4 regions of the Azonexus caeni genome follow, and region 4 is predicted to be linked to each of the others. Evidence: predicted binding sites of a transcription regulator. Region 4 holds the regulator's gene; each other region holds the start of a gene.
The links. Region 4 encodes sigma-54, which starts transcription at its own class of promoters, with help from an activator protein. Its sites were predicted from a motif close to TGGCACGCTTNCTGCTNA; they were not measured.
Positions count from the first base shown of each region.

Region 1: a site for sigma-54 is predicted at 1,752-1,769, ahead of nifB (nitrogenase cofactor biosynthesis protein NifB). Genes of this name have one in related genera too.
Region 2: a site for sigma-54 is predicted at 3,233-3,250, ahead of ACLIIZ_RS06240 (flagellar hook-length control protein FliK). Genes of this name have one in related genera too.
Region 3: a site for sigma-54 is predicted at 4,303-4,320, ahead of fdnG (formate dehydrogenase-N subunit alpha). Genes of this name have one in related genera too.

Region 1 covers NZ_JBKJAD010000020.1:76,038-83,436, reverse strand. The annotation lists gene ACLIIZ_RS16735 (hypothetical protein) at 1-987, opposite strand, end outside; gene ACLIIZ_RS16730 (M48 family metallopeptidase) at 1,155-1,679, shown strand; gene nifB (nitrogenase cofactor biosynthesis protein NifB) at 1,803-3,305, shown strand; gene ACLIIZ_RS16720 (4Fe-4S binding protein) at 3,306-3,584, shown strand; gene ACLIIZ_RS16715 (ArsC/Spx/MgsR family protein) at 4,358-4,828, shown strand; gene ACLIIZ_RS16710 (FprA family A-type flavoprotein) at 4,806-6,077, shown strand; gene ACLIIZ_RS16705 (2Fe-2S iron-sulfur cluster-binding protein) at 6,094-6,381, shown strand; gene ACLIIZ_RS16700 (2Fe-2S iron-sulfur cluster-binding protein) at 6,466-6,828, shown strand; gene ACLIIZ_RS16695 (nitrogen fixation protein NifQ) at 6,836-7,399, shown strand, end outside; gene draG (ADP-ribosyl-[dinitrogen reductase] hydrolase) at 7,387-7,399, shown strand, end outside.
Region 2 covers NZ_JBKJAD010000003.1:239,851-247,249, forward strand. The annotation lists gene fliM (flagellar motor switch protein FliM) at 1-527, opposite strand, end outside; gene ACLIIZ_RS06235 (flagellar basal body-associated FliL family protein) at 534-1,103, opposite strand; gene ACLIIZ_RS06240 (flagellar hook-length control protein FliK) at 1,140-3,200, opposite strand; gene fliJ (flagellar export protein FliJ) at 3,306-3,764, opposite strand; gene fliI (flagellar protein export ATPase FliI) at 3,768-5,186, opposite strand; gene ACLIIZ_RS06255 (flagellar assembly protein FliH) at 5,171-5,884, opposite strand; gene fliG (flagellar motor switch protein FliG) at 5,888-6,886, opposite strand; gene fliF (flagellar basal-body MS-ring/collar protein FliF) at 6,876-7,399, opposite strand, start outside.
Region 3 covers NZ_JBKJAD010000001.1:51,879-59,277, reverse strand. The annotation lists gene ACLIIZ_RS00305 (sensor histidine kinase) at 1-1,313, opposite strand, end outside; gene ACLIIZ_RS00300 (sigma-54-dependent transcriptional regulator) at 1,310-2,683, opposite strand; gene ACLIIZ_RS00295 (DEAD/DEAH box helicase) at 2,833-4,137, shown strand; gene fdnG (formate dehydrogenase-N subunit alpha) at 4,367-7,399, shown strand, end outside.
Region 4 covers NZ_JBKJAD010000001.1:207,228-214,626, reverse strand. The annotation lists gene ttcA (tRNA 2-thiocytidine(32) synthetase TtcA) at 1-631, shown strand, start outside; gene ACLIIZ_RS00940 (FHA domain-containing protein) at 687-1,586, shown strand; gene hprK (HPr(Ser) kinase/phosphatase) at 1,608-2,543, opposite strand; gene ptsN (PTS IIA-like nitrogen regulatory protein PtsN) at 2,553-3,002, opposite strand; gene hpf (ribosome hibernation-promoting factor, HPF/YfiA family) at 3,059-3,385, opposite strand; gene ACLIIZ_RS00920 (RNA polymerase factor sigma-54) at 3,400-4,857, opposite strand; gene lptB (LPS export ABC transporter ATP-binding protein) at 4,885-5,619, opposite strand; gene recX (recombination regulator RecX) at 5,616-6,050, opposite strand; gene recA (recombinase RecA) at 6,043-7,071, opposite strand; gene ACLIIZ_RS00900 (hypothetical protein) at 7,275-7,399, shown strand, end outside.

The DNA of each region.
Region 1 (7,399 bases), on a different contig from region 4:
GCCACCGGGAGTCCAGCGTTGAAAGCCGGTCAGCACGCAGTCGCTGCTGCGTTTCTCGCCGGCTTCGGGCGGGCTGCCGAGCATCTGCGTGTAGGGCATCAGCCCGGGCTGTTCGAGGATCAGGTAGGCGCGCGGACGGGGAATCGGCACCACCGGATCGACGCCGTCGGCCCGGAAGGCGACGGTGAATTCGGCGGCCGGCGGGGCGTTGGCGAAATCCAGCGCCGGGGTGAATTCCGAGCGCTGCCGGCCGGCGAAACCTTTTTCCCAGTGCAAGCGAAGGTAAGGCGGCGCTTCCTTGGCCGACCACATGAGGTGCAGGTCGTTGCCGTTGGTGCAGTAAACCGGATGGGCGCTGCTCTGATCGACCGGCCACAGCCCGCCCTGGCGCAGTTCGACGGCGAGCAGCCGGGTATCGGCCGGCGCCAACAGGGACTGGCTGTAGATCAGCCCGACGCCGGGCAGGTGGTAGCGCTGTACCGGCTGCACGGTGTGGCGCAGCGGGATGTTGTCGGCGGGCAGCGAGCGTTGCATGCCGATCTCGCGGGCGGCCGCGGAGAGCGGCGCTTCGGCAGCAAAGAAGGCGCTGCCGGGAATGGCCAGGATGGCCAGTCCGCTGACCGCCAGCGCCAGGCTCTCGCCGCCCGTCAGCGCCGGCCTCGCCCAGCGGCCGGCGAGCAGGTGGCTGCCGAACCAGAGCGGCGGGGCGACCAAGAGCAGGACCACGTAGAACACCGCCAGCGCCTCCGGGCCGCCGACGCTGCGCGCCGGGACGATCAGTACGGCAAGCACCAGCGGGGCCGCCAGCGCCGACACCAGGCGCACGAAGAGCCAGCCGGCGAGGCGCCCGGAACGCTTGAAGCAGCGGCTTTCCAGCCAGAGCAGGCCAAGCACCAGGGCGAGCAGGCCGGCCGCCGCCAGCCACCAGAGCTGCTTTTGCCCGGCGGGCATGCGCGAGAAGGTATCGAGAACTTGCTGCCATTCCATGGCGAGACTCCGGAGAATGCCGCGGGCGACGTGTTCGCCAGTTTAACCGCGAGCGGGACCGGCTGCCGGCGCGCGCGGAAGCGATTGCCAGGCCCGGACGACGGAAACCGCGCTACCCATTTCCGGCAATTCCCGGGACAATTCCGCCTCGTTCCGGAAGCTTCCCCGTGCCCACCCCGCTCCCCGCCTATCTCGCCGGCTATCCGCCCAGCCTGACCGAACCGGTCGCCCACCTGCTCGATCAGGGACGGCTGGGCGAGGCGCTGCGCCGCAAATACCCGAGCGCACACACGCTCCGCACCGACCGCGCGCTGTACGATTTCGTCCAGGCGCTGCGCAACGACTTCCTGCGCAATTCGCCGCAGCCGGGCAAAGTGCTGTTCGACGGCAAGCTGCAGTCGGTCGGCCGCGCCCTCGGTACGCACACGCGGATCGCCCGGGTTCAGGGCGGCAAGTTGAAGACCAAGCACGAAATCCGCATCGCCGCGATCTTCCGCGAAGCGCCGCCGGAATTCCTGCGCATGATCGTCGCCCACGAACCGGCGCATCTGCGGGAAGGCGACCACGACAAGGCGTTCTACGCCCTCTGCTGCCACATCGAGCCGGACTATCACCAGCTGGAGTTCGATACCCGGGTCTATCTCTGCCATCTTGCGGCGGGTGGTACACCGTTGTGGCCGACGGCTGTCTGATTTGCGACAAGCCACCCGACAGCGGGCCGGCGAAATTTTCGTAACAAACTGATTTAACAGGGAATGCACCCCTGGCACAGCGATTGCTGAAATGACTGCGAACCGATTTCCAGGAGTCAGACCGTGGAACTTCCAGTCATCAGCAACAGCATCCCGCAAGCCGAAGGCGGCGGTTGTTCTTCCAGCGGTTGCGGCACGGCGCCGGACGCGCTGGCCCACCTGCCAGACCACATCCGGGCCAAGGTGCAGGACCACCCCTGCTATTCGGAACAGGCTCACCACTACTTCGCGCGCATGCACGTCGCCGTGGCGCCGGCCTGCAACATCCAGTGCAACTACTGCAACCGCAAGTACGACTGCTCGAACGAATCCCGCCCGGGCGTCGTTTCCGAGCTGCTGACTCCGGACCAGGCGATCAAGAAAGTGCTCGCGGTGGCCGCCGAGATTCCGCAGATGACGGTGCTCGGCATCGCCGGACCGGGAGACCCCTTGGCCAACCCGGGCCGCACTTTCGACACCTTCCGCCAGCTCTCCGAGAAGGCCCCGGACATCAAGCTGTGCGTGTCGACCAACGGGCTGTCCTTGCCCGAGCACGTCGACGAGATCGCCAAGCACAACATCGACCACGTGACGATCACCATCAACTGTGTCGATCCCGAAGTCGGCGCCAAGATCTATCCGTGGATCTACTGGCAGAACAAGCGCATCTTCGGCATCGAAGGCGCGAAGATCCTCATCGAGCAGCAGCAGAAGGGTCTGCAGATGCTGACCGAGCGCGGCATCCTGGTGAAGGTCAATTCGGTGCTGATCCCCGGCGTCAATGACCAGCACCTCAAGGAAGTCTCGAAGATCGTCAAGGAAAAGGGCGCCTTCCTGCACAACGTCATGCCGCTGATCGCCGAGGCCGAGCACGGCACCTACTACGGCATCATGGGTCAGCCGGAGCCGAGCCAGGAAATGCTCCAGGAACTGCAGGACGCCTGTGCCGGCGACATGGCGATGATGCGCCACTGCCGCCAGTGCCGCGCCGACGCGGTCGGCCTGCTGGGCGAGGACCGCGGCGACGAGTTCACGATGGACAAGATCGACGTCATGGACATCGACTACGAAGCCGCCATGGTCCGCCGCAAGCAGGTGCACGACGAGATCATCGACAAGCTGGAAGCCGAACGCGGCGTCGCCAAGCCGAAGCCGACCGACATCCCGGAAGGTTCGCGGCCGGTGCTGATGGCGGTGGCCGGCAAGAACGGCCTGGTCGCCGAGCACTTCGGCCACGCCCGCGAGTTCCTGATCTACGAGGCTTCACCGGAAGGCGTGCGCTTCATCAGCCACCGCAAGACCGAGCTCTACTGCGGCGGCATGGACGCCTGCGGCGACGGCGACCTGGTCGAAGCGGGCGGTACGGAATCGCTGCTCGACCGCAACATCCGGATTCTGTCCGGTTGCGAGGTCGTGCTCTGCTCCAAGGTCGGTTACGAGCCCTGGGCCAAGCTGGAAGCCGCCGGCATCGCGCCGAACGGCGAACACGCGATGGAGCCGATCGAGGAAGCGGTGATGGCGGTGTACAAGGAAATCGCGGCGACCGGCAAATTGCTGCCGCAAGCCGATACTCTGAAGGTGGCGTAAATGGCACTGCAGATAACCGAATCCTGCGTCAATTGCTGGGCTTGCGTCGATGTCTGTCCGAACGACGCGATCTACGAAGACAAGCCGCACTTCCTGATCGAACCCGACAAATGCACGGAATGCCTGGGCGACCACGCCGACCCGCAATGCGCCGCGATCTGCCCGATCGAGATGGCGATCGTCAATGAACTGGGCGAGTTCCTGAACCCGCCTGGTTCGCTGACCGGCATTCCGATCGAGAAGCTGAAGGAACTGGGATTGTGGCGGGACGCGGCGTAAGGGGTTCTTCGCCGCTGGCGGCCGACCGGGTTGGGGCCTGGTCGGCTTTGGGCGCTTCTGGTGCGCGGACCTTGTTGGTTTCTGAAGCGCCGGTTTCCGCGCCTGACGCGCGGGCGTGCTTGGTTGTTGAACCGCTGTTTTCCGCCGCTGACCGGCGGGCGTACTTTCTTTTTTGTGGAAAAAAGAAAGTAGCCAAAGAAAAAGCCACCCCAGGTTACGCGGTCGGCTGCGCCGACTCCCCTGCGCTACTCGAAGGGCCGGGCGGCTGCGCAACTCGGCCCTGCGGGCCTCAGACAGTGCTCGCCGACCTCCCCCGGCCCTTCTCCGTTGCTCGGCGCTCCACATGGGGGCCCCAAAAGGCGTCTCTGCTGAATGGCCAAGGTTTAAATTTAAACTTTGGGTGTTTCCGTTCCGCTCGGTTTTCCGGGCCCCTTGGGAGGCGCCGAGCAACGCAGGCGTTGGCGGATAAAGGGCGAGCACTGTCTGAGGGGCAAAGCCCCGAGTTGCGCAGCCCCCGCCAACGACGAGTAGCGCAGGGTACCCGCGCAGCGGGCGCCGACCTAGGGGTGGCCTTCTTTTTGGCTACTTTTTCTTGGCCACGCAAGAAAAAGTACGCCCGCCGGTCAACGGCGGAACCCAGCGGTTCAGCAACCAAACACGCCCGCGCGTCAGGCGCGGAACACGGCGTCTCAGCAACCCCTCACCAACAAAAACATAAGCACCTCATCCCAATCCCAACGGCCCCTTTGACTCCATAACCAGGAACCCATCTCATGGCCATCATCACCTTCTACGAAAAACCCGGTTGCAAGGGCAACCTGCGCCAGAAAACCCTGCTCGCCGCTGCCGGCCATACCGTCCAGGCGAAGAACCTGAAGACCGAGCCGTGGACCGCCGAGCGCCTGCTGCAATTCCTCGGCAAGCTGCCGGTCGCCCGCTGGTTCAACCCGAGCGCGTCGGCGATCAAGAGCGGCCAGCTGGTGCCGGAGAACATCAGCTTCGAGCACGCGCTGCAACTGCTGCTCGAGAATCCCCTGCTGATCCGCCGCCCGCTGATGGAAGTCGGCGATGAGCGCATGGTCGGTTTCGATGCCGAGGCGGTCAATGCCTGGGTCGGTCTGAACGGCGTCGAGCTGCCGGCGGGCAACATCGAGGCCTGCGTGCATGGTCCCGACGGCCACGGCAGCTGCGGCGGCCACGATCACGAAGACGAGGCAGAGCATGCCGCTTGCGGCACACACTGATTCTGCCGTCGAGATCGCCCCGGGCGTCCACTGGGTGGGCGCCCTTGATCCGCATCTGCGCAGTTTCGACATCATCCTGAAGACGGCCAACGGGACCACCTACAACGCCTACGTGGTGCGCGGCGAAACCGGCGTGGCGGTGATCGACACGGTCAAGGAGAGTTTCTCCGACGATTTCTTCCGCCGTCTGGAGTCGGTCGCCGATTACGCCGAAATCACCACCATCGTCCTCAACCATCTGGAACCGGACCACAGCGGCGCCCTGCCCGAACTGCTGCGCCGCGCGCCACAGGCGCGGGTCTATCTGTCGAGCCGGGCGCAGATGATGCTGAAGGCGCTGTTGAAACCGGCCGGCGGCAAGCCGCCCGAGTACATCCCGGTAACCACCGACGACAGCGTCGATCTCGGCGGCCGCACGCTGCGCTTCCTGCACACGCCCTACCTGCACTGGCCGGACACGCAGTGCACCTACCTGGTCGAGGACGGCATCCTGTTCTCCGGCGACATCTTCGGTTGCCACTTCTGCGATCCGCGCCTGTTCAGCGACCGCGTCGGCGATTTCCGCTTCTCGTTCGAGTACTACTACGCTCACATCATGCGTCCCTTCCGTGAGCATGTGCTCGATGCGGTGGCGCTGATCGAGCCGCTCGAACTGACGGTGATCGCCCCGGCGCACGGGCCGATCCTGCGCCAGCAGCCGCGCGACTACGTGCACCGCTACCGCGAGCTGGCAACGCCGCGCCTGTTCAATGAAGCGCGGGTGGAAAAGACGCTGCTCGTCTTCTACATCTCGGCCTACGGCAACACCCGGCGCATGGCCGAAGCGCTCGCCGCCGGCGCCGAGGCCCTGGGTGGCGTGCGCGTTTCGCTCTACGACCTCGAAGGCGGCGAAGCCGGCGTGTTCACCGACCTGATCGAGGAAGCCGACGCGCTTGCCTTCGGCAGCCCGACGATCAACGGCGACGCGGTCAAGCCGGTGTGGGACGTGCTGTCGTCGCTGACCACGGTCAACGTCAAGGGCAAGCTGGGTGCCGCCTTCGGTTCCTACGGCTGGAGCGGCGAGGCGGTGCGGCTGATCGAGGACCGCCTGCGCGGACTCAAGCTGCGCGTGCCGGTGGAGGGGCTGCGCATCAAGCTGGTCCCCGACAACGGCGAGCTAGCGGCCTGCCGCGACCTCGGCGAACTACTGGCGCGCCATCTGACCGGCCGGCTCGAAACCCGCGTCATCGACATGGCCGAACTGGCCTGAACCTGGAGAGAACAAAATGCCCAAAGCGAAAGTCACCTTCGAAGACATCGGCGTCGCCGTCACCGTCCCGGCCGGCACCCGACTGATCGAAGTCTCGGAAAAGGTCGGCGCCGGCATCACTTACGGCTGCCGCGAAGGCGAATGCTGCACCTGCCTGACCAAGGTCGTCTCGGGCGGCGAAAACCTCGCCCCGCCGAGCGTCCTCGAAGACCAGGTGCTGAAGGACAACATGGCGCCGCGCGGTCACCGGCTGGCCTGCCAGGCGCAGATCCTGGGCGGCGAGATCGTCGTCAAGCCCGCCTGAATCACCGGACAAGATTAAAAGCAAAGCTTCACCCCAACTACAACAGAGAAACCCCACTAACCCGCTCAACCCGAAGGAAACAACATGGCGCTCATCACTTTCAGCAGTCCGCTGCACAAGGACAAAACCGTTTACGCCGTCGCCGGCAGCCGTACCCAGACCGTGCTCACGCTGGCCAAGGAACACCACATCCCGATCGATTTCGGTTGCGAAAACGGCGACTGCGGCACCTGCCTGGTCAAGGTCTCGTCGGTCGATGCCAAGCGCAGCCCGATGGGCGCGCCGCTGACCGACCACGAAATCCGCGTACTGCGCGAAATGGGCAAGATCACCCAGGCCGAAGTCGACAAGATGCTGGTCGACGACCTCTGCCCGACCCAGTGGCGTCTCGCCTGCCAGATGGTGCTGCGCGACGAGGACCTGCTGATCGAGTACCCGAGCAAGTGAGTCGGTGATGAACGGTCCGGATCGTCTGCCCTGGCGTTCGCTGCTGCAGGCCGGCCTGCTGGCCGCGCCGGCCGGCGCCGCGGCGCGCGACGATGCGAACCGTCCCTTGCTGGCCAGCCTGCTCGCCGGGCAGGCGGCCGGCGAGGGTTGCCTGCCCGCCGACCTCGGCCTTGGCGCCGAACGTCACGCGGCGCTGCTGCGCGATTATTTCCCCGGCTGCCCGCTGCCGCCAGCGGCCGATTCCCGGCTCGACCTGCCGGAAGCCGAGGAACTGCAGCGCCTGCTGCGCGATCACCTGACCCCCGGCCTGGCCAGCGCCGCCTGGATGGTCGACATCCTGACCGCCGCCTGCGTCGGCCGCGACCACCTGTGGCAGGATCTCGGACTCAACGACCGTGCCGAACTGAGCCGGCTGATGCTCATCAATTTCCCGGCCCTCGCCGCCGCCAACACGGGCGACATGAAGTGGAAGAAATTCCTCTATCGCCAGTTGTGCGCGCGCGAGGGCATTTATGTCTGCCCCGCCCCTTCCTGCGGCGTCTGCGCCGATCACGCAAAATGTTTTGGTCCG
Region 2 (7,399 bases), on a different contig from region 4:
TGGATGGTGTGCACCGGCTTCCAGGCCTTCGAATATTCGGCGAAGACGACGCCCAGCAGGCCCTGGATGATGCGTTGCTCGGTGGCGGTGAAATCACGCCCCTCGACGCGGGTATGGAAGCGGCCGTCGCCGCCGAACATGTTGTCGACGACCAGGAAGACCAGATTGGGGTCGAAGACGAACAGCGCCGTGCCGCGCAGCGGCTTGGCCGCGACCAGGTTCAGGTTGGTCGGGACGACCAGGTTGCGGATGAACTCGCTGTATTTCTGCACGCGGATCGGACCGACCGAGATTTCCGCGTTGCGGTGCATGTAGTTGAAGAGGCCGATGCGCAGGTAACGGGCGAAACGCTCGTTGACCAGTTCCAGCGTCGGCATCCGGCCGCGGACGATGCGCTCCTGGGTGCCCAGGTTGTAGGCGCGAATCCCGGATTCGTCCCCGCCGCCTTCTTCCGGATCGTCGGTTTCCCCAGTGACGCCCTTGAGCAGGGCGTCAACTTCGTCCTGGGAGAGAAAGTCGCCAGCCATGGCTCCTTACTGGATGATGAACGAGGTGAACAGCACCGAGATTACCGGGCCTTCGGCGTGAACGACTTCGCCCTTCTTGTTCTTGGTCGGCGGCTCGATCGCCGAATTGATTTCGTTCATGATCTCGCCAGCCAGCTTTTCCTTGCCTTCCTTGGGTAGCAGTTCGGAAGCCTTCTTGCTCGACAGCAGCAGGGTCACGTTGTTGCGGATGCGCGGCATCAGTTGCGTCAGTTGCGCCTGCGCTTCCGGATTGTCGAGTTCCAGCGAGAGGACGACTTGCAGGTACTGGTCGCCGGTTTCCGGGACCAGGTTGACCGTGAAGGCGTCAAGGTTGACGAAGACCGGCGGCGCGCCGTGATCCTTCTTCTTGGCCGCCTTCTTCGCCGGCTTCTCGGTTTCTTCCGCCACTTCCTCGTCGCCCGCCTCGGCGTCGGCATCCTTCTTCAGCAGAAGCGCCGCGGCGCCGCCGGCGATGACCAGCAGCAAGACGACCGCCACGATGATGATGATCAGTTTCTTGCTTTTCTTCGGTGGGGCTTCGCTGCCCTCTTCGGCTGGCTTCGCATCCTTCGCCATGATTCTCCCTCTCCTTTTACCCTCGGGTCATCTTCTTTAGGCGAACAGGTCAACCAGACCACGTCCGCTCTGGATCAAGCGACCGGAGGATTGTGCCTCCAGCGGCGATTCAGCGGGAAGTATAGCGCCTTCGCCAGGGGAACGGGGCGAGGGTGTGGATTGGGCAAAAGCCTCGCGCGGCGTTTGCTGCGACTGCGAGCCGACGTTGGCCTGGCCAAGCTGGATGCCCGAGTTCGCCAGCTGTTCGCGCAGACGCGGCAAGGCGTCTTCCAGTACCTGGCGGACTTCCGACGAGGCGCTGGAGAACTGTACGGAGACCTGGTCGCCGTTCATGTCGATCTTGACCCGGATCGGCCCGAGCTGGGCCGGGTTGATATCGATCTGCGCCGACGAGTTCTTTTCTCCCTGGGCCAGGACCACGACACGTTCGCCAAGCTGTTCGCCCCAGCGCGGATCGCGCAGATGGGTGGCTAGCTGGAGGGTGGTTTCGGGATGCTGCGCTGCGCTCGCTTCGCCACTCACGGCAAGTCCAGCCGGGGGCGCGGTATTTGCCGGCGCTGCCGGCATGGCGGCAAGTTTTGCCGAGTCACTCGGGACGCTGGAGCCGTCCGTGTTCTCCGGTTTGACGTCGGTCGTTACCGCGATCGCAGCGCTTTGTGCTTGGCTTGCGGCGACTGGCGATGCGCTGGCGGCGCCACGGATCGCTTGCCCGGTTTGGGGCACGGCGAAGGCTTCATCGCCAGCATCGCTTGCCGCGGCAAGCGGGGAAGGAGGTGTGCCGCGACTTTCCTGAACGGTGTTGCGGATCGCTGCTCGGCGCCCGGACAGGGATTCGGTGGTGGCAGCCGTCACGATGGCCGGTGCCGCCGTCGCGCTGCTCAACGGGACGCTCGGGAGCGGTGCCGACGATGTCTGGACCTGGTTCTGCGTGGTTTTGGCGAGAACGGGTGTCGGGTCTTCCGGCGCGGTATCGACGTCCGGCGTCGGCTGCGAACTGACAGCAGGCTGGGCGCTGGGGAGCGGGCGCGGCGCAGGGCGCTGCGCGCTTGCAAACTCGAACGCAGGCGTCGGCGCGCTCGGCGTCTCTGGCATGCGCTCGATCCCGGTGGCAATGCCTCTCGCCTGGTTGTTGACGGGCAAGGGAGTGTCGTTGCTGGTCGTCGCCGGCTGGGTCGGACTTGCCGCGCGGGTGGCCGATGCCAGCGGGTCGGCCGATGCGTTTGCCGGGGCGTTTGCCGGGGCTGTGGCGAGATTTCGCCGGTCGCTGGTGAAAGCCTGGTCAATGGCCTTGCGCTGGGTCGGCGCTGGCTTTTCCGCCATGTTTTGCTGCGTTTGCTGCGCGGGCGAGGTGGCCGGTGGCGCGGCGGGCGTGACGGTGGCAGGTTTCCGTGCAGTGCCTCGGGCGTTGTTGTCGTTGCTCACGCTCGAGGTTGTGGCGCTCGTTGCGGCGGGTATCTCGGTAGTCAGTGTCTGCTCGCCGGTGCTGGCCTGACGGTTTGCCTGGCTGTCGCCTTGTGCCGCGGTCGGGGCGGCAGTGCGGGTGCTTGCCAGGGCGAGTTGGTCGGTGAAGCGCCCGCTATCGACGATCGGCGTTGCCGGGGCGGCAGGGGTGCGGGGAGCGTTGCTCGAAGGCGCGATGCGCGTTGTGCTTTCGGCCGCGCCGTCGGTCGGCGCAGCGTTTCTCGGCGTGATCGCGTCGAGGGCGGAGGCGGCGGCAGCCAGGGCGTCTTGCGGGTCGCTCCGCCTTGCACCGCTGCTCTCTGTCGGCGCGGGTTGGTCGTTTGCCGCGGGCGCTTTTGCATCGACGGGGCGGGACGGGCGAGGCTCCGTGCTGCCGGCCGCCGGAATGATGGTGGCGAGTAGGGCGGGGTCGGCAAGCGAAGTGTCGGCGAGTAGTGGCGTCGACTCGTCGTCGATCATCAGCGGCGAGGACTTGCCGTCCGTGGCTTCGCTTGGGCCCAGGGGGCTGCTCAGGTGGCCTTGCAACAGCCCGGCAAAGCCGCCGGCCAGTGATTCCCCACCGGCGCCCTGGGAATTGCCGGTGTTTTTGCCGTGGCGGCCGTGGATGGTCGAGTGCAGTAAGGCTTCGATGCCCATGATGATTCCTGGTTTATGCTTGCACCAGGGTTTCAGCAATTAACGTGCCGGGTCGCGGGCTTGTCCCGCTCAACCGCGTTCTCCGCCGCCGATTGCGCCCGCCCGCTATTCCGGCGTGCCGTCTTTCGACCGGGTGGCGAATTTCCGGGTGGTGAATTCGTCCAGCAGCTTTTGTTCCCTCTTGTCTTCCTTGCGCCGCTCGCGTTCGTCGTGGCGGTCGGAGAGTGTACCGATCGCCTTCAGACGTGTGTTCTTTTCCTGCCAGTCCTGCTGGCCGCGGGCCGTGTTGTTTTCCGACTGGCTGACGATTTTTCGCTGTTGCAGGATCGCCTCGTCAATGCGGGCCAGGAAGTCCTGGTAGTTGGCCAGCACTTGTCGGGTGATCCCTTGCGAGATGGCCTGGCGCAGCCGCTCCGCGTATTCGGCACGGTAGTTCTCGAGCATCTGCAGGCGACTGCGGGCGTTCTGCTCGGCGGCGATGAGCTGGCCAAGGCGGCGGGTGGCTTCGTCAGTCTTTTCCTGCATCAGTTCGAGCAGGGGCTGCAGGGAGAAGGTGGAACTCATGGCTTACATGAAAAGCTGGGCGAGGTGGGCGACCCCGGTCGGGAAATCGGATTTCTCGTCGATCCGCTGTTGCAGGAAGGCTTCCATGTTCGGATAGTTGGCCACGGCCTGGTCGAGCACCGGGTCGGAGCCGGGAACGTAGGCGCCGACCGCGATCAGGTCGCGCGAGCGCTGGTAGCGCGAGAACAGGACCTTGAAGCGGCGGATGTTGTCGAGCTGGTGGTTGTCGATCAGGTTGACCATGGCGCGGCTGATCGACTGTTCGATGTCGATCGCCGGGTAGTGGCCGGCATCGGCCAGGCTGCGGGTGAGCACGATGTGGCCGTCGAGGATGGCGCGCGCCGAGTCGGCGATCGGGTCCTGCTGGTCGTCGCCTTCGGCAAGTACGGTGTAGAAGGCGGTGATCGAACCGCCGCCTTCCGGCCCGTTGCCGGCGCGCTCGACCAGTTGCGGCAGGCGGGCGAAAACCGACGGCGGATAGCCGCGGGTCGCCGGCGGTTCGCCGATGGCCAGGGCGATTTCCCGTTGCGCCATGGCGTAGCGGGTGAGCGAGTCCATGATCAGCAGGACCTGGCGGCCCTGATCGCGGAAGTATTCGGCGATCGTCGTTGCGTAGGCGGCGCCCTGCAGGCGCATCAGCGGTCCGGTATCGGCCGGGGCGGCAACGACGACGGAACGGCGCCGGCCTTCCTCGCCGAGAATCTGCTCGATGAACTCCTTGACTTCGCGACCGCGCTCGCCGATCAGGCCGACGACGATCACTTCGGCTTCGGTGTAACGCGCCATCATGCCGAGCAGCACCGACTTGCCGACGCCGGAACCGGCGAATAGGCCCATGCGCTGGCCGCGGCCGACGGTGAGCAGAGCGTTGATGGCGCGGATGCCGACGTCTAGCGGGTGTTCGATCGCCGCCCGGCTCATCGGGTTGATCGGCCGGCTCTGCAGCGGCCGGGCGTGCGCGGCGTGCAGCGGTCCCTGGCCGTCGAGCGGGCGGCCGACGCCGTCGACGACGCGGCCGAGCAGTTCGTCGCCGACCGGTACCTGCTTGGCGCGGTCGATGGCGCGCCGTTTCAGGTGGCCGGGCTGGTCGATCTGCGGGGCCGGGCTGGGGGCGTCGAAGGGAACGACGCGGGCGCCGGGGGCGAGGCCGAAGACTTCGTCGGACGGCATCAGGTAGAGTTTTTCGCCGGCAAAGCCGACGACTTCCGCTTCAACGGGGGCGCCTATAGTCGGATAGATGCGGCAGGTGCTGCCGAGCGGCAGTTTGAGCCCGGAGGCCTCCATGACCAGGCCGTTGATCCGGGTCAGGCGGCCGCTTGGCCAGAGTGGCTGCGCATTGCCGGCGGCGAGCCGGCAGCCGTCGAGGAATTTCTGCCAGCGTCCGCCGTGGTCGATCGGGGTTTCGTTCAACGCAGCAGCCATTTGTCGGGATCGACGCCGATCGCTTCGAGCACCCGCTTCCAGCGCGTCGCCAGGCTGGCATCGACTTCGCTGTGGCCGGCCTTGAGCAGGCAGCCGCCGGGGGCGATGCCGCTGTCCGGCACCAGCTTCAGATTGCTCTGCGCGACCAGCTCGTCGAGCGCGTCGCGCAGGTGGTCAAGGTCGTCCGGGTTGGCGTGCAGGGCGATGCTGCCGTGATGCAGCGGCAACGCCTGCAGCGCTTCGCGGATCACCGGCAGCAGCAGCTCGCGCTGGGTTTTCAGGCTGCTGCCGACGACCTGCGCGGCTACTTCCAGCGCCAGGTCGAGCAATTGCTCGGCGACTTCCTGGTCGAGGCGGTTCAGCGCCTCGCGCAGGGCGCCGGTCATCGCCGCCAGGCGGGCGACCTCCTGCTCGCGCGCGGCGAGCGTTGCCGCCTGGGCGGCTTGCAGGCCTTCTTCGTAACCGGCGCGGTAGCCCTCGTCATGGGCCTGTTCGTGCATCTGCTCGATTTCGTCGGCGGTCGGCAGGGCGAAGGCGGCAGCGCTGACGCTTTCGACTTCCGCTTCCGGCAGCGTTGCGCCCGGCGCCGCTTCCGCTTCGCGCGCGGGCGCCGCCGGCGGCGCGGCCGGAGCGTCGAAGGCGTTGGCCTGCCAGCGCTGGTACGCCGCCAACTGTTCCTTGGGAATGACGCCGGCCATGCCTTAGATCATCTGCTCGCCGCCGGCGCCGCCGAGGACGATCTGTCCTTCGTCGGCCAGTCGGCGGACCACCTTGAGGATTTCCTTCTGTTCCGCCTCGACTTCGGAGAGGCGGACCGGACCCTTCGATTCGAGATCCTCGCGCAGCATTTCGGCGGCGCGCTGCGACATGTTCTTGAAGATCTTTTCGCGCAGTTCCGGCGAGGCGCCCTTCAGCGCCAGCACCAGCGAGTCGGACTGGACTTCGCGCAGGATCATCTGGATCGAGCGGTCGTCGATGTCCATCAGGTTTTCGAAGACGAACATCTCGTCGAGGATCTTCTGCGCCAGGTCGGGGTCGTACTCGCGGATCGCGTCAACCACCGAGGTTTCGTTGGCGGTGCCGATGAAGTTGAGGATTTCGGCGACGGTGCGCACGCCGCCCATCGCCGTCCGTTTGATGCTGGCCGAGCCGGAGAGGATGCGCAGCATCGCCTCGTTCAACTCGCGCAGCGCCGAAGGCTGGATACCTTCCAGGGTGGCGATGCGCAGCACCACGTCGTTGCGCAGGCGCTCGGTGAAGTGGTTGAGGATTTCGCTGGCGTGGTCGTGTTCGAGGTGGACGAGGATGGTGGCGATGATCTGCGGGTGCTCGTTCTTGATCAGGTCGGCGACGGTCTGTGCGTCCATCCACTTCAGGCCTTCGATGCCCGAGGTTTCGCCGCCCTGCAGGATGCGCGAGATCAGGTTGGAGGCCTTGTCGTCGCCGAGCGCCTTGGTCAGCACCGAGCGGATGTAGTTATCGGTGTCTACATGGACGGCCGAATGTTCCTCGATGTCCTTGTGAAAGTTGTCGAGCACGGCCTCGACCGTGGTCCGCGGCACAGACTTGAGGGCGGCCATCGCATGGCCGAGCTTTTGCACCTCGCGCGGGCCGAGGTGCTTGAGCACTTCGGCGGCGTGGTCCTCGCCCAGCGCGATGAGCAGGGTCGCGCTCTTTTCCAGTCCGTCGTCAGCTGGCATTGGCGCCCATCCATTCCTTGATGATGTTGGCTACCGCCTTGGCGTCGTTCTGCGCCAGGTCGCGGGCCTTCTGTACCTTGATCGCGTAGTGGTCGATTTCCACGTTTTCCTCTTCCTCGCCTGTCTCGCCAGCGGCGCCCAGGTGGCCGGCCGCGCCAGCGGTGGCGGCGGCTTCGGCAGCCTTCGGCGGGGGCGGGAACATGGTCTGGAGCGCCGGCTGGATGATCTTGAAGTAGAGGAAGGCGATGATGCCGACGATCAACAGGTATTGCAGCATTTCCTTGCCGACGCCCAGCATTTCCGGATCCTTCCAGACCGGCAGGCTGATTTCTTCCTTCTCGACGGCGGTAAACGGCGCGTTGGCGACCGAGATCGAATCACCGCGTTCCTGGCTGAAGCCCATCGCTTCCCGGACCAGTTCGTTGATCTGTTTCATCTCGGCGTCGGCGAGCGGTTTGGTGATCTCCTTGCCGGTCTTGGCGTCGACATCCTTGCGATGGTTGACGACGACGG
Region 3 (7,399 bases), 160 kb from region 4:
TTCTCGTTGGTGATCAGCTTGCCCTGGGTCGAGCGCAGGTTGGCCAGTGCTTCTTCCAGTTCGGTGGTGCGTTGCGCCACCTTGCCGTCGAGCGACTCGCCCCAGCGTTGCAGGGCCAGCGCCTGGGCCTGCTGGCGTTCCAGCAGGCGGTCGAAATGGCGGGCCAGTTCGCCGATTTCGTCTGCGTTGTCGATCGGGCCGACGCGGGCCTCGGTGTGGCCGGCCTCGATCGCGTTCATCGTCGTGTGCATCCGCTCGATCGGCCGGAAGATGCGGCGCGCCCAGAGTACCGCGAAGATCGCGGCGATCAGCATGGCCAGCGCGAAGAGGGCGACGATGCCGACGAAGGCGGATTTCTTGGCGGCGACGAAAGGCGTTTCGAGGAAGCCGACGTAGAGCATGCCGACCCGCTCGCCGCGGCTGTCGAGCAGCGGCCGGTAGCCCGAGTAGTACCAGTCCTGGACGACGAAGGCGCGGGCTAGCCAGGTTTCGCCGCGGCCGAGCACGCTATCGCGCACCGCCTGCGAGACGCGCGTGCCGATCGCCCGCTCGCCCTCGAACAGGCGGACGTTGGTGGCGATGCGCACGTCGCCGAGGAACAGCGTCGCGGTGCCGACGCTGTCGAGCAGCTTGTCGTCGGGATAGACGATTTCGTTGAGGTGGTCGATGAATTCGAGGTTACCGTTGAGCAGCACGCCACCCGCCAGCACGCCGAGCAGGCGGCCTTCGGCGTCATGGATCGGGGCGGCGCTGTGCACGACGAGGCCGCGCTCTTCGACGGCGGCCTGGCTGGGTTGGGCGTTGCGGGTCGGCAGCAGCGGTAGGCGCGCACGTTGGGCGAGCGCCGGGTCGATCGTCGCCAGTTGCTCGGCGCTGAAGACGTCGTTGACGGTGCCCGCCTTGTCCTTGAGGGCGTTGGCGACGACCGGCCAGTCGCCCAGGCAGGGGGCTTTCGGGCGGCCGTGGGCGCAAGCGTTGCGGTCGAGCAGGAGCAGGAAATCGAGCCGCAGGCGCTGGCGTTCGCTGTTCAACCAGTGGTCCAGCTGCGATTGCGGCAGGTCGAGCCGGGCGGCCAGCCGCGCCGAGCCGGCCAGGCCCTCGACGGCGGTGCCGATGCCGGCGCTGACCCGTTCGTAGTAGCTGTTGGCGCTGACCAGGTCGGCGCCGACCTTGGCCACCAGCAGGCGGTCGAGAAAGCTGCTGCCCCAATTGACCAGCGTCACCAGCAGCAGCGGCAGGACGACGCCGAGCGGCAGCAGCGCCAGGCCGATCAGCCGTCTGCGGATCGACTGGCGCGGCGCGCCGGCGTTCACTCGCAGCCCCAGGCGCTGCACTTGCGGTCGAGCGTCTTGCGCGAGATGCCGAGCCGGCGCGCGGCTTCCGATTTGTTGCCCTGGCAGGCGCCTAGCATGGCCAGGATGTGGCGCTTCTCGACCGCTTCCAGCGATTCGCCGGAGGCCTGGCTGGCGTCGTCGGCGCTGCCTTCGTCTTCGTCCGGGCCGAGGTCGAACCAGCCGAGGATCAGCGAGCGCTCGATGAAATTGCGCAGTTCGCGGACGTTGCCCGGCCAGTCGTAGGCCGCCATGCGGGCGAGCACGCGCGGGCTCGGTTCGAGCGGCGGCACGTTCAGCGCCTGGGCCATGCCGGCGATGAAATGCCGGGCGAGCAGGGCGATGTCGTCGGGGCGTTCGCGCAGCGGCGGCAGGCTGACTTCGACGACCTGCAGCCGGTAGTAGAGGTCCTGGCGGAAACGGCCGTTGGCGACGTCCTGCTTGAGGTCGCGGTTGGTGGCGGCGATGACGCGCACGTCGACCGGGATTTCCTGTTCCGAGCCGACCGGGCGGATGCGCCGCTCCTCGAGCACGCGCAGCAGCTTGGCCTGGGCGGCAGCGGGCATTTCGGCGATTTCGTCGAGGAACAGCGTGCCGCCCTGGGCGTAGTAGAAGAGACCTTCGCGGGTGCTCTGGGCGCCGGTGAAGGCGCCCTTGATGTGGCCGAACAGTTCGGACTCGATCAGTTCGGCGGCGATCGCGGCGCAATTGATCGGCACGAAGGGGCCGGCGTGGCGGGCGCTCATCCGGTGCAGGGCGCGCGCGGCGACCTCCTTGCCGGTACCGGATTCGCCGGTGACGAGGACGGTCGCGTTGGTCGGCGCGATGCGCTTGAGGCGCTCGCAGACGGTCTGCATGGCGTCGGACTCGCAGATGACGCCGTCGATCGCCGTCGATCTTTCCTCGATCTCGCGGCGCAGCACGAAATTCTCCCGGCGCAGGCGCGAACGCTCGAAGCAGCGGGCGACGCCGTTGAGCATCTGGGCGACCGAGAAGGGCTTGAGCAGGAAATCCGAAGCACCGGCGCGCAGCGCGTCGATGGCGGTGTCGAGGTCGGCGTAGGCGGTGATCAGGATGACGTCGCCGACGAAGCCGTCGTCGCGCAGTTCGTGCAGCCATTCGATGCCGGAGCGGCCGGGCAGCGAGATGTCGAGGACGATCAGGTCGTAGAGCCGGCGGCGCAATTGGGGAATCGCCTGCTCGACGCTGCCGGCGGTGTCCACCTGGCCGTAGCGCTGGGCCAGCGCGCGCTGCAGGAAGCTGATCATTCCCGGTTCGTCGTCGACGACGAGGATGGTGAAGGGTTGCTGGGGGGCGGCCGCGGGGGCGTCGGCCGGGGATTTGTCGTCCATGTTTTTCTCCGCGTAGCGCGCATGATCGCAAAGCAGCGGCCGGTGACGCAAACGCAGGCGACCGCCGGCCGTCGTTGCCGCTCGCCGGTTCTGGCGGAGGCCGCCGGTCGACCGGGTAAAATCGCGCTTTTCCACCGGGACAAGCCGCCATGAGCTTCGCCAAACTCGGCCTCCTGCCGCCGCTCACGCAAACCCTCGCCGATCTCGGCTACGCCGCGCCGACGGCGATCCAGCAACAGGCGGTGCCAGCGGTGCTGGCCGGGCGCGACGTGCTGGCCGCGGCGCAGACCGGTACCGGCAAGACCGCCGCCTTCCTCCTGCCGCTGCTGCAGATGCTCGCCGCCACGCCGGCCGCCGGCCCGGCGCCGCGCGCCGTCGTCCTGGTGCCGACGCGCGAACTCGCCGAGCAGGTGCTGGCCAGTTGCCAGCGCTACGGCGCCGGCCTGCCGCTGCGCTGCTACGCGCTTTACGGCGGCGTCAGCCACGGGCCGCAACTGACCGCGCTGCGCGAGGGCGTCGACCTGCTGGTGGCGACGCCGGGACGGCTGATCGACCTGTTCGGCAAGGGCGAGTTGCGCCTGCGCGAGGTCCGCCATGTCGTCCTAGACGAGGCCGACCGCATGCTCGACCTCGGCTTTGCCGACGATCTGGCGACCGTCTTCCAGGCGCTGCCGCGCGAGCGCCAGGTGCTGCTGTTCTCGGCCACCTTCGCCGACGCGGTGCGGGCGCTGGCCCAAGCGCGCCTGCGCAAGCCGCTGAGCATCGAGGCGACGCCGCGCAACACGGCGGCGCGGACGATCCGCCAGTGGGTGGTGCCGGTCGACAAGAAGCGCAAGCCCGAGCTATTCCTGTTCATGTGGCGCGACCGCGGCTGGCAGCAGGTGTTGGTCTTCGTCAAGACCAAGCTGGGCGCCGACGAACTGGCCGAGCGCCTGCGCGGCAAGGGCATCGCCGCCGAGGCGATCCACGGCGACCGGCCGCAGGCCAGCCGTCAGGCAGCGCTGGCGGCGTTCAAGGCGGGTACGGTGGCGGTCCTTGTCGCCACCGACGTCGCCGCGCGCGGCCTGGACATCGACGGGCTGCCGCAGGTGGTCAATTTCGACCTGCCGCTGCAGGCCGAGGATTACGTGCACCGCATCGGCCGCACCGGGCGCGCCGGTGCCGCCGGCGAGGCGATCTCCTTCGTCTGCGCCGACGAGGCACCGCAACTGGCGGCCATCGAAGCCCTGCTGAAGAAGAAGCTCAGCCGCGACGAGGAACCGGGTTTCGAGCCGCGCCACCAGGTGCCGGCGACGCTCGGGGCGGCGCCGCCGCGCCGCCCGCCGCCGCTGGCCAAGGCCGGCGCCGGGCGGGGCAGGACGCCGGGCAACTGGGTCGGCTTCGACGAACGTCCCGCCCGCGGCGCCGGCCGGGGCCGGCCGGGTGGCGCCAAGGGCAGTCGCGGCGGACGCTAGGGCGCGTTCGCAGTAAGCAGCGTCCCGCAGAGTGCTGTGATGCCCTAGGTTGTCCCATTTTGTCCCGCGCGCGCTTTGCCGTTGGGACATTATGTCCATTCCGCCAAAGGGGATTTGTTTCACCGTATGGCGTCGATTTCATTTAGTTCAATGACTTGCCTGTCTTGGCACGGTCGTTGCCATGGTTTTTCCCCGTGGCCGCCAGGGCCGACCAGGAGGGAAGGACAAAATGAACATCAATCGACGGCAGTTTTTCAAGATTTCGGCGGCCAGCCTGAGCAGTTCCGGCCTCGTCGCGCTCGGCATGACGCCGACCGCCGCCCAGGCGGAAGTCCGCCAGTACAAGTTGTTCCGCGCCACCGAGACGCGCAACAACTGCACCTATTGCTCGGTCGGCTGCGGCATTCTGATGTACAGCCTGGGCGACGGCGCCAAGAACGCGAAGAAGAAGATCTTCCACGTCGAGGGCGACCCGGATCACCCGGTCAGCCGCGGCTCGCTGTGCCCGAAGGGGGCCGGCGTGCTCGACTTCATCCACAGCGAGCAGCGCCTCAAGTATCCGGAAGTGCGCGAGGCCGGCAGCAACGCATGGAAGCGCATCTCCTGGGATGAGGCGATCGAGCGCATCGCCCGCCTGATGAAGGACGACCGCGACGCCAACTTCATCGAGAAGAACGAGAAGGGACAACTGGTCAACCGCTGGACGACCACCGGCTTCCTCGGTTCGTCGGCGGCGAGCAACGAAACCGGCATCCTCGACGTCAAGTTCGCCCGCGCGCTGGGCATGGTGCACCTGGAGAACCAGGCCCGCCTCTGCCACGGCCCGTCGGTGGCCGGCCTGGCGCCGTCCTTCGGGCGCGGCGCGATGACCAACAACTGGGTCGATATCAAGAACGCCAACGTCATCCTGGTGATGGGCGGCAACCCGGCCGAGGCCCACCCGGTCGGCTTCAAGTGGGCGGTCGAGGCCAAGGTGCGCAACAAGGCCTACATGATGGTCGTCGATCCGCGCTTCAACCGCACCGCCGCCGTCGCCGACTTCTATTCGCCGATCCGTGCCGGTGCCGATTCGGCCTTCCTGCTCGGCGTCGCCAACTACCTGCTGGGCAAGGACAAGATCCAGCACGAGTACGTCAAGGCCTACACCAACGCGCCGCTCATCGTGCGCGAGGACTACAAGTTCGAAGATGGCTTGTTCAGCGGCTATGACGCCGAGAAACGCAGCTACGACCGCTCCTCCTGGGCCTACGAGCTGGGCGCCGACGGCTACGCGCTGCGCGACGAGACGCTGCAGCATCCGCGCTGCGTCTTCAACCTGCTCAAGAAGCACGTCGAGCGCTACACGCCGGAAATGGTCAGCAGCATCTGCGGCACGCCCAAGGAAGACTTCCTGCACGTCTGCGAGAAACTCGCTTCGACCTGCGTCCCGGACAAGACCACCAGCATCCTCTACGCGCTCGGCTGGACCCACCACGTCGGCGGCTCGCAGATGATCCGCGCCTCGGCCATCGTCCAGTTGCTGCTCGGCAACATCGGCATGCCCGGCGGCGGCATCAACGCGCTGCGCGGTCACTCCAACGTCCAGGGTTTCACCGACCTGGGCGTGCTCACGACGGCGCTGCCCGGCTACCTGGCGCTGCCCAACGAAAACCAGGAAACGCTGCAGGCCTATCTCGAACAGCGCACGCCGAAGACCCTGGTCGACAAGCAGGTGAACTTCTGGAAGAACACGCCCAAGTTCATGGTCAGCTTCCTCAAGGGGATGTACGGCGACAAGGCCACGCCCGAGAACAACTTCGGCTACGACTGGCTGCCCAAGTGGGACCGCAGCTACGACGTGATGGCCTTCGTCGAGCAGATGCACAAGGGCAAGGCCAACGGTTACATCGTCCAGGGCTTCAACGTGATCGCCGCCGCCGCGTCGTCGGGCAAGGTGCGCGAAGGCCTGGCCAAGCTCAAGTACCTGGTGGTGATGGACCCGCTGCAGACCGAAACCTCGTCGTTCTGGCAGAACCACGGCGAGTTCAACAACGTCAATCCGGCCGACATCCAGACCACGGTGTTCCGCCTGCCGTCGTCCTGCTTCGCCGAGGAGAACGGTTCGATCGCCAACTCCGGCCGCTGGCTGCAATGGCACTGGGCGGCGCAGACGCCGCCGCACGAAGCCTGGCACGACGGCCGCTTCCTCGGCACCCTGCTGATGAAGCTGCGCGAGCTCTATGCCAAGGAAGGCGGCGTCTGCCCCGAGCCGCTGATGAACGTGGACTGGAACTACCACGATCCGAAGGACCCGCATCCGGAAGAAGTCGCCAAGCAGCTCAACGGCTACGCGTTGGCCGACCTGTTCGACGACAAGGGCAACCAGATCGCCAAGAAGGGCGAGCTGCTGTCGAGCTTCGCCCACCTGCGCGACGACGGCACGACGACCAGCCTGTGCTGGATCTACACCGGCCAGTGGACGCAGGCCGGCAACATGATGGCCCGCCGCGACAATACCGACACCGGCCTCGGCAACACGCCGGGCTGGGGCTTCGCCTGGCCGGCCAACCGCCGCCTGCTGTACAACCGCGCTTCGGCCAACCCGGCCGGCGAGCCGTGGGATCCGAAGCGCAAGTTCCTGCACTGGGACGGCGTCAAGTGGAGCGGCGCCGACGTCCCCGACTATCCGCCGACGGCCGCGCCGGACAGCGGTGTCAGCCCGTTCATCATGCTCCAGGACGGCGTCGGCCACCTGTTCTCGATGGGCGCGATGACCGACGGGCCCTTCCCCGAGCACTACGAACCCGAGGAAAGCCCGATTCCGGCCAATCCGCTGCATTCGGGCAGCGGCAAGAGCCCGGTGGCGCGCGTGTTCAAGGACGACAGGGACAGTTTCGGCAGCCGCGAGGAGTTCCCCTACGTCGCCACCTCGTACTCGATCACCGAGATGTTCCGCCACTGGACCAAGCACTCGCTGCTCAACGCCATCGTCCAGCCCGAGCAGTTCGTCGAAATCAGCGAGAAGCTGGCGGCGAGCAAGGGCATCAAGGCCGGCGACCTGATCAAGGTGTCGAGCAAGCGCGGTCACATCCGCGGCAAGGCGGTGGTGACCAAGCGCGTGATGACGCTGCAGGTGGCGGGGCAGGAAGTCGAGCAGGTCGGCATCCCGGTGCATTGGGGCTTCGAGGGCACGGCGCGCAAGGGCTACCTGGCCAACACGCTGAGCCCGCGCGTCGGCGACGCCAACACCCATACGCCCGAATACAAGGCCTTCCTGGTCAAC
Region 4 (7,399 bases):
CGATGTCCTGCCGGCTTACTTCGATTCGATCGGTATCGAGCACCGCATCATCGAGGCCGATACCTATTCGATCGTCAAGGACAAGATCCCCGAGGGAAAGACCACCTGCTCGCTGTGCTCGCGACTGCGTCGCGGCATCATCTACCGCACCGCCAAGGAACTCGGCGCCAACAAGATCGCGTTAGGTCACCACCGTGACGACATGGTCCACACCCTGTTCCTGAACATGCTGTTTGGCGGCAAGATGAAGGCGATGCCGCCGAAACTGGTCACCGACGACAAGGCCCATGTCGTGATCCGGCCGCTGGCTTACTGCAGTGAGAGCGATATTGCCAAGTTCGCCCGCGGCATGGCTTTTCCCATCATTCCCTGCAACCTCTGCGGCTCGCAGGAGAACCTGCAACGGCAGAAGATCAAGGAAATGATGCAGGATTGGGACCGCCGTTACCCGGGACGGACCGAATCCGTGTTCACCGCCATGCAGAACGTCGTGCCGTCGCATCTTGCCGACAACACGCTGTTCGATTTCAGCGGGCTGACGCTGGATACGCCGGTCGACGAGGGCGATATCGCCTTCGACACCGAACCGCTGGAATTCAGCGGCGCGATTCCAATTTCCCCGCTCGCCTGATGCCACGAAATGCAGTCCGTCATATAATCGGACGTCCTTTCCATCCAGTCCAGCTATGAACGCGCAGCGCCCGATCCCCGTCATCATGGTCGCCGATATCACCGGCAGCGCTTCGCTCCATCAGCGACTGGACGAACAGGAAGCGGAACGTGCCATCGACCGCTGCATCAAGCGCATGCAGCGTGCCATCGAAGCTTACGATGGCCAGTTGCTGCAGCAGGTGGGCGATGAAATCCTGGTTTCCTTTCCAACTCCGGAAGACGCCTGCCACGCGGCGGTCGACATGCATCAGCGGATCGCCGATCTGCCCCCGGTTTCCGGTCACAAACTGAGCATTCGCGTTGCCCTGCACGACAAGGGCAACGATGCGAATCAGGCGACACAACCCGAAACTCTCGCCAACCTGATGCGTATCGGCGGACACGCCCGGGGCGATCAAATTCTGTGCAGCGGCGCGATTGTTGCTGCGCTGCCGCCGAGCAGCGTCATCACCACGCAAGTGCGCCCGGATGTCAGCGACCTCTCCGAAGCGGACAACAAGTTACTGGTCTTCGAGATCAACTGGCCGGCAAAAACCGTCGCCACGCCGCAGCATCATTCGATGTTCGGGCCGCAAAATGCACCGCGGATCGCCGAACGACTCTGTCTGCGTTACCGGGGACAGGCTTACCTGATCGATTCGAAAGCGCCGGTGATCAGCCTGGGACGCGACCCCTCATGCAAGCTGCTGGTGGAGAACCGTCGCGTCTCCCGCCTGCATGCCCGAATCGAGCGCCGTGACGACGGGTATTATCTGGTCGACACCAGCACCAACGGCAGCTTCCTGACCCTGCAGGGCAGGCGGGAAATCATGGTGCGTAAGCACGAGGCCCTGCTCGACGGCAGAGGCATCATCTGCTTCGGCAGTTCGGCCAACGATACGGCCGCCGAGCGCATCGAATTCGAACACCTGTAAGCAGCGCGGCAACGCCGCTTTTCAAAGCGTTTCGTCGTTCATCACCCGGCTCTGCCGGTCAATGAAATCCTGCATCGAATCGATCCCGCGATACTGCAGGATGGTGTTGCGTACCGCCGCTTCCAGAAGTACCGCCAGGTTGCGCCCGGCGGCGACGGGAATCACCACCTTGCGCACCGGAACGCCCAGCACTTCCTGAGTCTGGGCATCGAGCGGCAAGCGTGGCGCATCTTCGGCAGCGATCGTCCGCTGCAGATGGACGATCAGCTTCAGCTTCATTTTCCGGCGCGACGCCGTTTCACCGAAGATGGTCCGGATGTTGAGCAGCCCAAGCCCACGTACCTCGAGAAAATCGCGCAACATGCCCGGGCAGCGGCCCTCGATCGTGGTCGGTGCAATGCGCGCCATTTCCACGACATCGTCGGCCACCAGGCCATGGCCGCGGGAAATCAGTTCGAGCGCCAGTTCCGACTTGCCGACCCCGGAATCGCCGGTGATCAGCACGCCCATGCCGAGCACGTCCATGAACACACCGTGCAGGCTGACCGTGTCGGCGAGGCGGGCGGAAAGATAGATGCGCAGGTGATCGATGACAGCCGAACAGTGCTTGGGCGAGAGGATCAACGGCACATCGGCCAGGCGACAGGCTTCGAGCACGAAATCAGGCGGCTTGAGTCCGTCGGCGACGATCATCGCCGGCGTCCTGGCCGACAGCAGGTCACTGAACAACTGGCCGAAACGGCGTTCGCCGATGCGCATCGCCCAGTCGTACTCGGCCTGCCCCATGACCTGCAGGCGTTCCGGGTGGATGATGTTGATGTGCCCGACGACGTCGGCGCCGTAATTGCTGGCCGCCTTCAGTTCGACCCGGCGGTCGGCGCGCTGACCGACCACCCAGTTGAACAGCAACTGCTCGCGGTTGTCCTGATATAGCTGCTCAAGGCTGATGTGGCGCACGGCGCGGAATCAGGATTTCTTGAACAGGGAGAGAACGGTCGCTACGTCGGGAGCTGCCAGCAGGGCTTCGCGGAAAGCGCGATCGGAGAAGCGTTGCGCCAGCTCGGACAGGATCTGCAGATGTTCCTCGGTCGCCTGTTCCGGTACCAGCAGGACGAAAAGCAGGGTTACCGGTCGGCCGTCCGGCGAGTCGAAGGGAATCGGCGTGGCCAGCCGGATCAGCGCACCAGCCGCCTGTTTCAGGCCCTTGATGCGGCCGTGCGGGATCGCGATACCCTGGCCGAGGCCGGTGGAGCCCAGCTTCTCACGGGCAAACAGGCTGTCGAAAATCTGCGTACGGGCCATGCCGAGACGACTTTCGAAAAGCATCCCGGCCTGTTCGAAAACACGTTTCTTGCTGCTCGCATCCAAATCAAGCAGGACCTGGTCGGCAGTCAGAATGTTGTCTAAGGGGTTCATGGGAGAGTGTTGAAGCAAAGAGACCGCAGCCGGAAACGACTGCGGTCAGGGCCGGCTTATTCGCCTTCTAGGTGCTGCGACGGCTTTTCACCACGGTGGTGATCCTGCACCTTCTGCTTGTATTTCTGGACCTGACGGTCGAGCTTGTCGAACATCGCATCGATCGCCGCGTAGAGATCGTCGCCGGCTTCCTCGACATGGATATCCTTGCCCGGCACGTGCAGGGTGACTTCCGCCTGCTGCTTGAGCTTTTCAACCGAGAGCACGACGCTGACGCCGGTAACCTTGTCGAAGTGACGCAGGACGGGTTCCAGCTTGTTCTCGACGTATTCGCGCAGCGCCGGGGTGACTTCAATGTGATGACCGCTGATTTGCAGATTCATTTTTTCTCCTCTCTCTACAGGGTCTTTCGTAAATTGACCGGCGGGATGTTCAACGATTCGCGGTATTTGGCGACCGTGCGTCGGGCAACGACGATTCCCTGCTGGCCTAGTATTTCGGATAATTGACTATCCGACAAGGGCTTCTTGCCATCCTCGGCCGAAATCAATTGCTTGATCAGGGCACGGATGGCGGTGGCAGAACAGGCACCGCCAGTATCGGTGGATACGTGGCTGCCAAAGAAGTATTTGAGCTCGAAAATTCCCCGCGGCGTCGCCATGTACTTCTGGCTCGTGACGCGTGAAATGGTCGATTCGTGGAGACCGAGCAGGTCGGCGATCTCGCGCAGGACCAGCGGCCGCATCGCGACTTCGCCGTGCTCGAAGAACTGGCGCTGGCGGTCGACGATGGCCTGGGTGACGCGGTGGATGGTCTCGAAACGCTGCTGGACGTTCTTGATCAGCCAGCGCGCTTCCTGCAGCTGGCCGCTCAGGTTGCCGTTGCCGCGCCGCTGCTTGGCGAGGATTTCCGCGTACAAACGGTTGATACGCAGGCGAGGGTAGGCATCGGGGTTGATGTAGGCCGTCCACTTGCCCTTGAGTTTCTTGACGATGACATCGGGCGTGATGTAACGGGCTTCAATCTGCGAATAGCCGGCAGCCGGCCGCGGATTGAGGCTGGTGATCAGCTCGTGGGCGCCCTTGAGGATTTCGTCGTCGCAACCGGTGAGCCGGCGGATCCGCGCAAAGTCACGGGCAGCCAGGAGTTCCAGGTGCTTGTCGGCGATGGCCATGGCCAGCGTCCGCTCGGCGCAATCTTCCTCGACCTTGAGCTGCAGCAGCAGACACTCGCGCAGATCGCGGGCGCCAACACCGGTCGGATCGAAGTTCTGGATGTGGCGCAGGGCGATGTCGAGTTCTTCGAGTTCGACTTCGTACTCGGCGGGCAGCGTTTCCCAGAGTTCCTCGAGCGGCGTCGCCAGGTAACCGTCGTCGTCGAGCGCCTCAATCAGGAAACGGACCAGACTGCGATCGCGTTCCGACATCTGGGTCATCCCCAGTTGCCAGCCGAGATGCTCGCGCAAGCTGACATTGGCCGCGTGACTGTCCTGCGGGTCGGTATCGTCGTCCTCGTCGCGCCCGGCGCCGGTAAAGGTGCCGGCATCGCTCGACCAGCGGTCGTCGTCGACGTCGTCAGGCGTCATCGGCGGCTCGCCCTGGACGTCCTCGCGGCTTTCCGGCGCAGCAGTGTTATCCGTCTGGCTCGTCTTGTCCGGTGAATCGAATTGCTGGGCGGCCGCGTACGATTCCGTCGGGCCGTCGTCGTCACGCTCCAGCATCGGATTTTCCAGCAGGTAGCGTTCGATCTCCTGCTGCATCTCGACCGTCGACAGTTGCAGCAGCTTGATCGACTGCTGCAGTTGCGGCGTCAGGGCGAGATGTTGCGAGAGTTTGAGCTGGAGAGCCGGTTTCATTGCGGAAATGGTCTGGTCACGAAGAGGTCAAAGCCGGAAATGTTCACCCAGATATACCTTGCGCACGCTTTCGTTGTCGACAATTTCTTCCGGCCGTCCAGAAGCCAGGACATGGCCGGCATTGATGATCACCGCGTGATCGCAGATGCCGAGGGTCTCGCGAACATTATGGTCGGTAATCAGGACGCCGATGCCGCGTTCCTTGAGGAAACGGATGATTTTCTGGATTTCCAGCACGGCGATCGGGTCGACACCGGCAAAGGGTTCGTCGAGCAGAATGAAGCGCGGGTTGGTCGCCAGCGCCCGGGCAATCTCGACGCGCCGCCGCTCGCCGCCGGAAAGCGCCGCCGCATTGACGTGGCGGACATGGCCGATGTGCAGTTCGCTCAACAACTCCTCAAGACGGGCAGCGATCTCGGTGGGCGACAGCTTCTGCAGTTCGAGCACCGCCTGGATGTTTTCCTCGACGTTCAACTTGCGGAACACCGACGCTTCCTGTGGCAGATAGGAGAGCCCGAGCCTAGCGCGGGCATGCATCGCCTGATGCGTCAGGCGCTCCTCGTCGATATAGACCTCGCCGCCGTCGGCGACCACCAGCCCGACGACCATGTAGAAGCAGGTAGTCTTGCCGGCGCCGTTCGGGCCAAGCAGACCGACCACCTCACCTGACCTGACTTCGAAGGAAACATCCTCGACGACGGTCCGCGCCTTGTAGCGCTTCTTGAGGTTATGGGCGGACAGGGTGGCTGACGGCAGGCTCATTCGTCTTCGACTCCACGCAGGACATGGCGGATCGCTTCATGGGAAAAGCCGCGATACTGCAGGAAACGCGTCTGTTTTGCACGCGCTTCCGGTGTTTCCGGCGGCTGACCGAACTTCCTGGCCCAGATTGCCCGGCAGCGCTCTACTTCATCGCCCGCTTCCGGCAGCGCCGCTTCGATCTCGCTCTCGCCGATACCGCGCTGCTTCAGTTCCTGCCGCAGACGGGCATTGCCGTAGCGCCCGGCATGGGCGACCACGCGTTGCCTGGCATAGCGATCGTCGGACAGCAGCCCCTGCTGCTCCAGGGCATCGAGCACCGCCAGCAGCGCCTCGCCGGACTCGGCCTGGGTGGCCAGTCGGGCATGCAGTTCGGCCCGGCTGTGCTCCCGCCGGGCCAGAAGTTGCAGGGCGCGATTGCGCAGTTCAGTCATCTCCAGCGGCGGAACGGGTCGGCTTGAGCACCTTGGCGGCGGCGGCCTCGCGGATCTTGGCCTCGATTTCGCGGGCGGTTTCCGGATGGCTGCGCAGGAACTCGCGCGCATTGTCCTTGCCCTGACCGATCTTCTCGCCCTGATAGGCATACCAGGCGCCGGACTTGTCGATCAGCTTGTGGGCGACGCCCATCTCGACGATCTCGCCCTCGCGGGAAATGCCCTCGCCGTAGAGGATGTCGAAGATGGCTTCGCGGAACGGGGGCGACACCTTGTTCTTGACCACCTTGACCTTGGTCTCGTTGCCGATCACCTCGTCGCCCTTCTTGATCCCGCCGATGCGACGGATGTCCATGCGCACCGAGGCGTAGAACTTGAGCGCGTTGCCGCCGGTGGTGGTTTCCGGCGAGCCGAACATGACGCCGATCTTCATCCGGATCTGGTTGATGAAGATGACCAGGGTATTGGTTTTCTTGATGTTGGCGGTCAGCTTGCGCAGCGCCTGCGACATCAGTCGGGCATGCAGGCCGACCATCTGGTCGCCCATCTCGCCTTCGATTTCGGCGCGCGGGGTGAGGGCGGCGACCGAGTCGATGACGATGATGTCAACCGAACCGGAGCGTACCAGCATGTCGGCGATCTCCAGCGCCTGCTCACCGGTGTCCGGCTGCGAAATCAACAGGTCGCCGACATTGACGCCGAGCTTCTGCGCGTATTGCGGATCGAGGGCATGTTCGGCATCGATGAAGGCAGCAACGCCGCCCAGCTTCTGCATCTCGGCGACGACCTGCAGACAGAGCGTGGTTTTGCCCGACGACTCCGGACCGTAGATCTCGACGACACGACCGCGCGGCAGACCACCGACGCCGAGCGCCAGATCGAGCCCGAGCGAGCCGGTCGACACGACCTGAATGCCTTCGTCGATCTCGGCATCGCCCATCTTCATGATGGAGCCCTTGCCGAACTGCTTTTCGATTTGTTGCAGCGCTGCGGCGAGCGCCTTTGCCTTGTTGTCGTCCATGTTCTTACCTCGAAACGTTGAGCGGATTATGGCACAGGGGCCAGGGATGGAACAAAAATTGCTGGCTGCATCATGATGCGCCATCGGCAGCGAACATGCCAATGGCAAATCGATTCGCTGCCGAATGCCACACTCAGGGGTGTATGCTTTGCGCCCCTGCCTGACGGACAGTATTTACTGTACAACTATACAGTATATCGATCATGAAATATCGTCTTCTCCGCTACCTGATCCCGACCTTGCTCGGTCTTTCCATTCTCGCCGCCCAGGCTCGTCCGGCAAGCTGGCACCGCTGGTTCAGCAAGATCGACGGGACGACAGTCTGCCT